4 regions of the Streptomyces sp. NPDC053069 genome follow, and region 3 is predicted to be linked to each of the others. Evidence: riboswitches for the same ligand, from Rfam matches in the RefSeq annotation. Region 3 holds a riboswitch; each other region holds the start of a gene.

Region 1 (2,192 bases), on a different contig from region 3:
CGCGAGCAGTACCGCGAACCGGTCGGCCCAGCCGACGAATGCCCCGTCGGGGCCGGGGTCGCCGACGCCCTCGGTGAAGCTGTCCCCCACCGCCACGTACGACCCGATCACTGATGTGTTGTCACTCTTCGAATCGTCTGCCACGTCGGACCATGATTCACCTTTGGATGTGTCCTACGCGACCGTAGGCAGGGGTTGACGGCCGGTGAGATATGACACCCTTAAATGATTTGCCAACCCGGAACAGGGCGAACACGCCGAAGGACGGACAGCCTCAGACGACGGCGACGCCGTGCTCGCGGAGGTAGCCGACCGGGTCGATGTCGGAGCCGTAGTCGGGGGTGGTACGGATCTCGAAGTGCAGGTGCGGGCCGGTGACGTTGCCGGTGGCGCCCGACAGGCCGACCTGCCGGCCCTCGGTCACGGTCTGCCCGGGCGAGACGGAGAGCCGGGAGAGGTGGCCGTACTGCGCGTAGTGGCCGTCGTTCAGCCTGAGGACGACCTGGTTGCCGTACGCGCCGCCCCAGCCGGCGGAGACGACCGTCCCGGCGGCGACGGCCTTGACCGGGGTGCCGGTCGGTACGACGAAATCGACGCCCGTGTGGTAGCCGCTGGACCACATGCTGCCGGCCACGTGGTAACCGGTGCCGATGGTGGCGCCCGTGACCGGGAGGGTGAAGCCGGTGGAGGTGGCCGGCGTCGTGGCGGCGCCGGAGGTCCTGGGCGCCGGGGCCGCCTGGGGCGTGGAGCGGTGCGAGCCGCCGGACGACCGGCTCGGGGCCGCGGGCTCGGTGCGGGTGGGTGCGGCGTGCCTGCGGGTGGGTGCGGCCTGCCTGCCGAGCGCGAGCTCCAGGCCGGGGTGGATCAGCGACGGGTCGTCGCCGACGGCCTGCCGGTTGTCGGCGTAGAGGCGGTGCCAGCCGCCCGCCACGTGCTGCTCGTCGGCGATCACCGAAAGGCAGTCGCCGGTCTTCACCGTGTAGGTACGGACGCCGGAATCCGGCTGCGCGGCGGCCTTGTGCACCGGGGCCCGAAGGGACTGCACGGCCTGCGCGGAGACGGACTGCGCGGTGCCGGCGGCATGCGCCCCGGTGGTTCCGACGAGCGGGAGGGCCAGGGCGGCACCACCGGTTCCGGCGACGGCGATCGAGCGGGAAAGACGCGGGGTCTTGGGGCGTCGGTGCTTGCCCTTACCAGGCATGGCGCATTCCTCTCCGGCGCCTGCGAGGTGAGCTGTCGGGTTCGGGCTGGAGCTGCCCGGCCGTGCGCGCACGGTTTCACCCCGAGCCTGTCGCGGAGACCGGACAGGCAGTGGTACCTGATGGGTCCCCCGCTCCTGCCGAACACGGGTCAAGTGTGTGGGGCTCCGGGCGGCGGCAGGATTCGGCGTTCCGTCCGGATCGGTGGCGAACGTAAGCGGGTGGGACGCAGGGAAACAAGCAGTCGGTTTCCGCCGTTCGCCTTTCAGAAGATCGGATTCGGGAATTCGCCGTCACCCTCCGTGCATTTCCACCTGTTACGGCCCTTCAAATTCCCTCTTCACCGAGGAAATTACGTGGACATGACGCGGCACGCACCGTCACGAATATGACGCTCCTCACGCGCACCCGACCATGAGTCCGCATTTCACTCCGAGTTTGAATGAAGGCGCCAATTCGGGCAGAAGCATTAGATGCGGCACAGGCGGATAACCGTTGCATCCAGGTCACCTTTGAGGCCGGCGCGCAGCCCGTGGTGCAGCAGTACGGCACCGCGATGGACTTCGCCCGTTTCGCGACATTCGTACGACGCCGCCGGGTCGAGTCCGCGCAGGCGCAGCGCCGGCACGGGTTCGCCGTGGCTCTGCGCCTGGAGCCAGGCGAGGACCACCGTCTCCTCACCCAGGACGTACTGGACGGCGCTCAGTCCACCGGCCGGAGGTCGCAGCCGGTACAGGTCGCCCTGCTGGACGACCGGCCGGATCTCCTTGTAGAGATCGATCCACTGCCGGGCCTCGGCCAGTTCCTGATCGGTCCACTCGGTGAGGTCGCCGCCCACCCCGAGCACGCCCGCCATGGCGCTGACGAAACGGAACCGCAGGCCACTGACCCGACCGTTGAGCTGGGTGTTCGGGCTGTCCGTGACCCAGGCGGCCATGATCCGGGCCGGGTGGATCTGACTGAAGCCGTGCTGGATGGCGAGCCGGTCCAGCG
Region 2 (2,192 bases), on a different contig from region 3:
CCACGTCCGGGAAGGCACGCAGCAGGTTGACCGTCGTCATGATCAGGTCGTCGAAGTCGAGGGCGTTCGCCTCGCGCAGCCGCGACTGGTACAGGGCGTAGGCCTGGGCGAGGGTCTTCTCGAAGCCGTCGGTGGCCTGGGCGGCGAAGTCCTCCTCGTCGATCAGCTCGTTCTTCAGGTTGCTGATCTTGGCGCTGAAGGACTTCGGCGGGAAGCGCTTGGGGTCGAGGTCCAGGTCGCGGCAGACCAGGGCCATCAGGCGCTTCGAGTCCGCGGCGTCGTAGATCGAGAACGACGACGTGAAGCCGAGCTTCTTGCTCTCGCGGCGCAGGATGCGCACGCACGCGCTGTGGAAGGTCATCACCCACATCGCGTGCGCGCGCGGGCCGACGAGCTGCTCGACGCGCTCCTTCATCTCGCCCGCGGCCTTGTTGGTGAAGGTGATCGCGAGGATCTGGCCCGGGTGCACGTGCCGCTCGGCGAGGAGGTGGGCAATGCGGTGGGTGAGCACACGCGTCTTGCCGGAGCCGGCGCCGGCGACGATGAGCAGCGGCGAGCCGGCGTGCACGACCGCGGCACGCTGGTTGTCGTTCAGCCCTTCCAGGAGGGCCGCCGCGTCGAGCGCGGGGCGGGGGGCGCCGTCGCGGTAGTAGGCGTCCCGGTCCGGCGGCACGTCGAACTTCCCGCCGAACAGATCGTCCGGAATCGACTCCGGAGCGTGATCGTCCTCGGGCGGCGGCGGGGGCTCCTCCTCGCGCCCGCGAGGGGGCTGGAGGTCCGCCAGGAAGCTGTCGTCAAAGAGGCTGCTCATCGCTCTACGAGTCTAGGGCGCCCCACCGACAACCGGTCGCCGTCCCGGCAAGATGGCCGACCGGCGAAGCGGCGGACATCCTGAGGCACGGCCCTGACGCTGCGGAATCACCCGATGACGTGGACGTGATCCCGACGCCGGATCACGAAAATGTATCGGACATATCACGCACCAACCTTCACACTAGTCACACCGGTTGGCTAGGTTGCCGTCAGGCCGCGTGCGCGGCCTCCGCCGAGTCCGGCGCGCCCGCACGGCGCCCGGAGCCGGGGACCCACCGAATCCTGGGGTGAATCGGCCGACTCCCGCCCGGGACGAGGCCGTAGGGCAACCCTTCCGAACCGCCGCCCGAACCCGACAGCTAACCCGGTAGGCGGCTCACTGGAAGGAGTCGCCTCCCTTGGCGTCGCACCGCAAGACGCGCCCCGGCGGGGCCATCGGGACGGGCCTGCGCACCCCCGCCCTCGCCACCGCCGCCCTCACCTCCATGGCCGTGCTCTCGCAGACCGCAGAGGCCACCCCGGGTACCGATCACGCCAAGCCGAGCCTGGAGGAGGTCGAGAAGAAGGTCGACGACCTCTACCGCCAGGCGGAGTCGGCGACCGAGAAGTACAACGCGGCCAAGGAGCGGACAGGAAAGCAGCGGGGCCGCGTCGACGCCCTGCGCGACGACGTCGCCCGGCGTACCGAACGCCTCAACAAGGCCCGGGAGGAGCTGGGTTCCTTCGCCGCGGCCCAGTACCGCACCGGCGCCGCCGCACCCGACACGGCCACCTTCCTGCTCGCGGACAGCCCGCAGGACTACTTCGACCAAAGCCAGCTGATGAACCGGCTGACCTCGCGGGAGAAGAGCGCGGTCGACGGCTACATCGGCGAGCAGGCCGCGACCATGAGGAAACGGCGGGAGGCAGCGGAGAGCCTGCGGACGCTGACCGACTCGCAGCACGACCTGAAGACCGCCAAGGCGACCGTCCAGAAGAAACTCGCCTCCGCGCGCAAGCTGCTGTCACAGCTGACGGCCCAGGAGAAGGCGCGGCTGGCCGCCATCGAGCGGGAGAAGCAGCAGGAGGCGGCACGCAAGGCGGCCGAGCTGGCGAAGCGGCAGGCAGCCCAGCAGCAAGCCGCTTCGTCGCCGTCCTCGTCGTCGTCATCCTCCTCCTCGTCGTCCGGATCCGGTTCGACGGGCTCCGGCTCGACCGGGTCCACGGCCCCCAGTTCGGACGGCACGAAGGCCGAGAAGGCGATCGCCTTCGCCCGCGCACAGATCGGCAAGCCGTATGTGTGGGGCGCCACCGGGCCGGACTCCTACGACTGCTCGGGCCTCACCCAGGCCGCCTGGAAGGCGGCCGGCGTCACCCTTCCGCGCACCACGTACGACCAG
Region 3 (2,192 bases):
CGCCGAGAAGATCCTGGCCGACCAGGGCACCAGGCCGTGGGCCACCTGCGCCGTGCTCTCCGGACTGACCTCCGACTCCGGTTCGGTCGATGTCGACACCGGCGTCGGCAACCCCGGCGACACCGGTGGGTCGGGTGACACCGGTGGCCCGGGTGACACCTCCGGCTCGGCCGGCAGCTCCGACTCGTCCGGTCTGCCGGATTCGTCCGCGTCCAACTCCGGGACCGGCTCCGGATCCGGTTCCGGTTCTCACTCGGGCACCGACTCGGGCGCCAACTCCGCCTCCGGTTCGGACTCCTCCGGTCCGGATTCCTCGGGCCCCGATTCCTCCGGCTCCCCCTCGGGTTCCGGCGCCTCGCCGTCTCCGCACCAGAGCCACCACGCCACGAAGACCCCGGACGCGACCGGCGGCCCCACCGGAACCGGCAACCCCAAGTCCGACAAGACCGACACGCCCGGCTCGTCCGGCAATGGCGACTCGCAGGGCGGCGACAGCTCGCCGACGGCAACCCCCGGTACCGACGAATCGGACAATTACCAGCAGCCCGCCGGTTCTTGGAGTCTGGTCGACACCGGCGCGCTCAGCAGTGGCGGACGTCACCGCGGTGACAGTGCGGACGAAAGCGTGACAAACGGTCAGAGCGCCCCCTCTTCCGGCCGTCATGCCGGCCGTGCGGCGGACACCTACACCGTGCGCGAGGGGGACACCCTCGCCTCCATCGCCGACTCCCTGGGCGTCGACGGCGGATGGCATGCGCTCTACGACGGGAACAAGGGCGTCATCGGCGCCGACCCGAACCACATCACCGCCGGTCAGACCCTGGAAGTCGGTTCCGAAAAGGGTGCAAAGTAGCGGCAGTTGACGCCCTGTTTCGCCGTTGATGTCCGATTCGGTGAAAGTGTGGGATGAGTCTCAGAAGCCCTGATCGTCTTTGAAATTCCCCCGATCACGTGTCTACGGTCAGGACCGCTCGTCACCACGAGCCCCGGCAGTCGCAACGCCGAATCCTGCCAGCGGTTGCCCGGGAACAGTCGTCGCGTCAAGCGCCGTGGGCAGGAGCGGGGGACCCAAGGTAAGTGCCGGTCCCGGCGGTTGACGCCGGCACCGGCTGGGGGTGAAGCCGCACCTCGCGCAAGCGAGCGTGCGGCCGGGCAACTCAACCGGCCCGAACCCGACAGCTCACCTCGCAGGCGTCGGTGAGGGGATCGATCCATGCTGTTCTCCGGCAAGGGCAAGCACCGTCGTCCGTCCAAGGCCGTCCGCGCCATCACGCTCGCCGGTGTCACCGGCGCCGCCGTCGCCGCCCCGCTGATGGCGGCCGGCAACGCCTCCGCCGCCACCGCCTCCGAGTGGGACGCGGTCGCCCAGTGCGAGTCGGGCGGCAACTGGTCCATCAACACCGGCAACGGCTTCTACGGCGGTCTGCAGTTCTCCGCCTCCACCTGGGCCGCGTACGGCGGCACCGCCTACGCCCCGCAGGCCAACCAGGCCACCAAGGCGCAGCAGATAGCCGTCGCCGAGAAGGTCCTCGCCGCGCAGGGCAAGGGCGCCTGGCCGGTCTGCGGCACGGGCCTGTCGAGCGCCGCCTACAACGGCTCCGCGCCCAGCACCACTTCGAACACCACCTCGTCGAAGACCACCGCGCCCAGCACCACCACGCGCTCCGACCAGCAGGCCGCCTCCCGCTCCGCCGAGCGCACGGCCCCGTCCGCGAGCAAGACCGTCACCACCCCGACCGGCAAGAAGGTCAAGAAGGGCGACGGCGAGTACAAGGTCGTCACGGGCGACACCCTCAGCACCATCGCCGAGAAGCACCACGTCGCCGGCGGCTGGCAGAAGCTGTTCAAGCTGAACAAGGACATCGTCGAGGACGCCAACCTCATCTACCCGGGCCAGCAGCTGCACCTGAAGTAAGCGACAGCGGCCTTCGGGTCCGCCCTCCGTCCCCACGGGCTCCCCGCCCCGGCGCGTGTTCCCCCGTACGCGCCGGGGCGGGGTCTTTTCTGCGCCCCGCCTTTTCCGTGCGCCGCTCGCCTTTTCTGTGTGCCCTCTGCATCCACCCTTTGTTCCGCACGTGAACAATGGGTACCGTCTGCGTGTCCTCCCCGTCCACGGGACGGTCGGTCGGTGGCCGATCCCCCGGAGACGGTTAGGCTCTAGTCGCAAGGCGCAGCCGTAAGGCAGCAAGCCC
Region 4 (2,192 bases), on a different contig from region 3:
GTTGCGCCATGCCGAGCTGTCCGACGACGAGTTGGCGTCGGTCGCGCGCGCGGTGGTCGGCTCGCTGGCGACGGTCACCATGTCGGGGCCGGGAACCGTGGAGCTGCAGCCGTCCGGGGTGACCAAGGCGACCGGCCTCGCGCTGGCCGCCGAGCGGCTCGGGATCGCCGCGGAGGAGGCCCTGGCGTTCGGCGACATGCCCAACGACATCCCGATGTTCGACTGGGCCGGACACGGGGTCGCCATGGCCAACGCGCACCCCGAACTCAAGGCGGTGGCCGACGAGGTCACCCTGTCGAACGAGGACGACGGCATCGCCGTCGTCCTCGAAAGACTGTTTCCGACCGGCTGACCGGCACCGACCGACTGGCCGGCCCTTCAGTACGCGGCCGTCCGGCGCAGGCCCGGAGGATGCACGGCGGCCGCCCGGCACGCCCCCGTCCGTCAGGTGCGGGGGCGTGCCGGGCGGCCGGTGTCCGTCCCGCCTGCCGGCCGGCGGAGCTGTCAGTACGCGCCGAAGACGTTGTCGATCGACCCGTACCGCTTGGCCGCGTAGTTGCAGGCGGCGGTGATGTTCGCGACCGGGTCGTAGATGTTGAAGGAGGTTCCGGCCACGTGGTACGCGTTGAACGTCGGGTCGATGACCTGGAGCAGGCCCTTGGACGGGATGCCCTTGGCGGCGTTGGAGTCCCAGAGGTTGATGGCGTTGGGGTTGCCCGAGGACTCCCGCATGATGTTGCGGTAGATGCCGTTGTAGCTGCCCGGGATGCCCTTCTGGGCCATGATCGCGAGGGACTCGCGGATCCAGCCGTCAAGGGTGTTCGGGTAACCGGCGGGGGTGGTGGAGACCGTGGTGGCGGCCGGGGTCGCGGCGGAGGCGCTGGTCGCCCCGATGAGCGGCAGGGCGAGGACGGCGGCACCGGTACCGGCGGCGGCGAGGGCGCGGACGATGCGGTTGTTCCGGGTACGGCGGTGCTGAGCGGCAGCAGGCATGGGGAAGTTCCTCTCCGGCGCCTGCGAGGTGAGCTGTCGGGTTCGGGCGGGGAGGTGCCCGACCGTGCCCGGGAAGGCACGGCTTCACCCCTAGCCGTTCCGGTGCGACGTGTGCCGTCCGGCCCGGCGACTTACCTGGGTCCCCCGCTCCTGCCATACGGATGAGTCCGTGGATGGTTATGCGGGCGGTGGCAGGATTCGGCGTCCGCCCGACGGCCCGGAACGTATGCGAGAGCACATGTCGGAAACAAGTACCGGATTCACACAACGTCCTATTTGACCTTGATCTATGCCCTATGAGGCGCTTGATCCTTTGCGGTTGCCAACCCTCAACTCGCCAGTGGGCCAAGGGGAGAAGGCGGGGTCGACGGGGATGGGGTGCCGACGGGTGCTCGTGACCCAACTCACGAAATAGCAAAACGCTTCAAGTCGGACATGGGGGATTCAGGTGGGTCGACTGGATGGCGGAACCCGCGACCTGGCGCCCGTCGTTGTCCCGGGAGAGGAAGGTGCAGGCGTTACTCCGCTCGCCTCTCGTCTCGCGACAAAGCGGACAGATTCCCGTTAAGTCGATAAATATACGTTCATATCGCTTGATCAAAAGCATCCCGGTCATGACCCGATACCTCCCAGGCTGGACCGGTGGGCGCTATCGGTGATCGAAAGAGGACCGGATACGCTGACTTGAGTGATGGCAGCGACCTATCGACAAACCGTGTAATCGCCAGCAGACACCAGCAGACAGGAGACCCCTCGTGACCGTCGTCGGGCCGTTCGGGCTGAGCGTGCGGGACCAGGCTCTGGAAGCCGATGTCCAGGCCGGATTGACGGCTGTCGAGGAAGGCTTGCTCGAGGCCACCAAGAGCGAGGTCCCGTTCATCACGGAGGCCGCGCAGCACCTGGTACGGGCCGGCGGGAAGCGGTTCCGGCCGCTGCTCGTGATGCTCGCGGCCCAGTTCGGCGACCCCTACGCGCCGGGCATCGTGCCGTCGGCCGTGGTCGTGGAGCTGACCCACCTCGCCACGCTGTACCACGACGACGTCATGGACGAGGCGGCCGTACGGCGTGGCGTGGACAGCGCCAACACCCGCTGGGGCAACTCGGTGGCGGTCCTCACCGGCGACTTCCTCTTCGCCCGGGCCTCCCAGATCCTCGCCGACCTCGGCCCCGAGGCCGTCCGGGTGCAGGCCCTCGCGTTC

Evidence for each region. A riboswitch is a leader RNA that binds a small molecule or an ion and turns the genes downstream of it on or off. The one in region 3 is predicted to bind cyclic di-AMP.
Region 1: it holds a riboswitch for cyclic di-AMP, as region 3 does, so the genes downstream of both, ACIGXP_RS08745 (peptidoglycan DD-metalloendopeptidase family protein) here and ACIGXP_RS31370 (transglycosylase family protein) in region 3, are expected to answer to the same signal.
Region 2: it holds a riboswitch for cyclic di-AMP, as region 3 does, so the genes downstream of both, ACIGXP_RS03970 (NlpC/P60 family protein) here and ACIGXP_RS31370 (transglycosylase family protein) in region 3, are expected to answer to the same signal.
Region 4: it holds a riboswitch for cyclic di-AMP, as region 3 does, so the genes downstream of both, ACIGXP_RS33645 (transglycosylase SLT domain-containing protein) here and ACIGXP_RS31370 (transglycosylase family protein) in region 3, are expected to answer to the same signal.

What each region holds. Positions count from the first base shown of each region.
Region 1 is NZ_JBITZN010000003.1:374,091-376,282, forward strand. Features, by position in the region: gene ACIGXP_RS08740 (SGNH/GDSL hydrolase family protein) at 1-111, opposite strand, end outside; gene ACIGXP_RS08745 (peptidoglycan DD-metalloendopeptidase family protein) at 275-1,201, opposite strand; cyclic di-AMP (ydaO/yuaA leader) riboswitch at 1,206-1,361, opposite strand; gene ACIGXP_RS08750 (alpha-galactosidase) at 1,669-2,192, opposite strand, start outside.
Region 2 is NZ_JBITZN010000002.1:73,919-76,110, reverse strand. Features, by position in the region: gene pcrA (DNA helicase PcrA) at 1-811, opposite strand, end outside; cyclic di-AMP (ydaO/yuaA leader) riboswitch at 1,034-1,204, shown strand; gene ACIGXP_RS03970 (NlpC/P60 family protein) at 1,212-2,192, shown strand, end outside.
Region 3 is NZ_JBITZN010000016.1:92,896-95,087, reverse strand. Features, by position in the region: gene ACIGXP_RS31375 (transglycosylase family protein) at 1-853, shown strand, start outside; cyclic di-AMP (ydaO/yuaA leader) riboswitch at 1,036-1,209, shown strand; gene ACIGXP_RS31370 (transglycosylase family protein) at 1,214-1,915, shown strand.
Region 4 is NZ_JBITZN010000018.1:155,822-158,013, forward strand. Features, by position in the region: gene ACIGXP_RS33640 (HAD family hydrolase) at 1-352, shown strand, start outside; gene ACIGXP_RS33645 (transglycosylase SLT domain-containing protein) at 505-993, opposite strand; cyclic di-AMP (ydaO/yuaA leader) riboswitch at 999-1,172, opposite strand; gene ACIGXP_RS33650 (polyprenyl synthetase family protein) at 1,749-2,192, shown strand, end outside.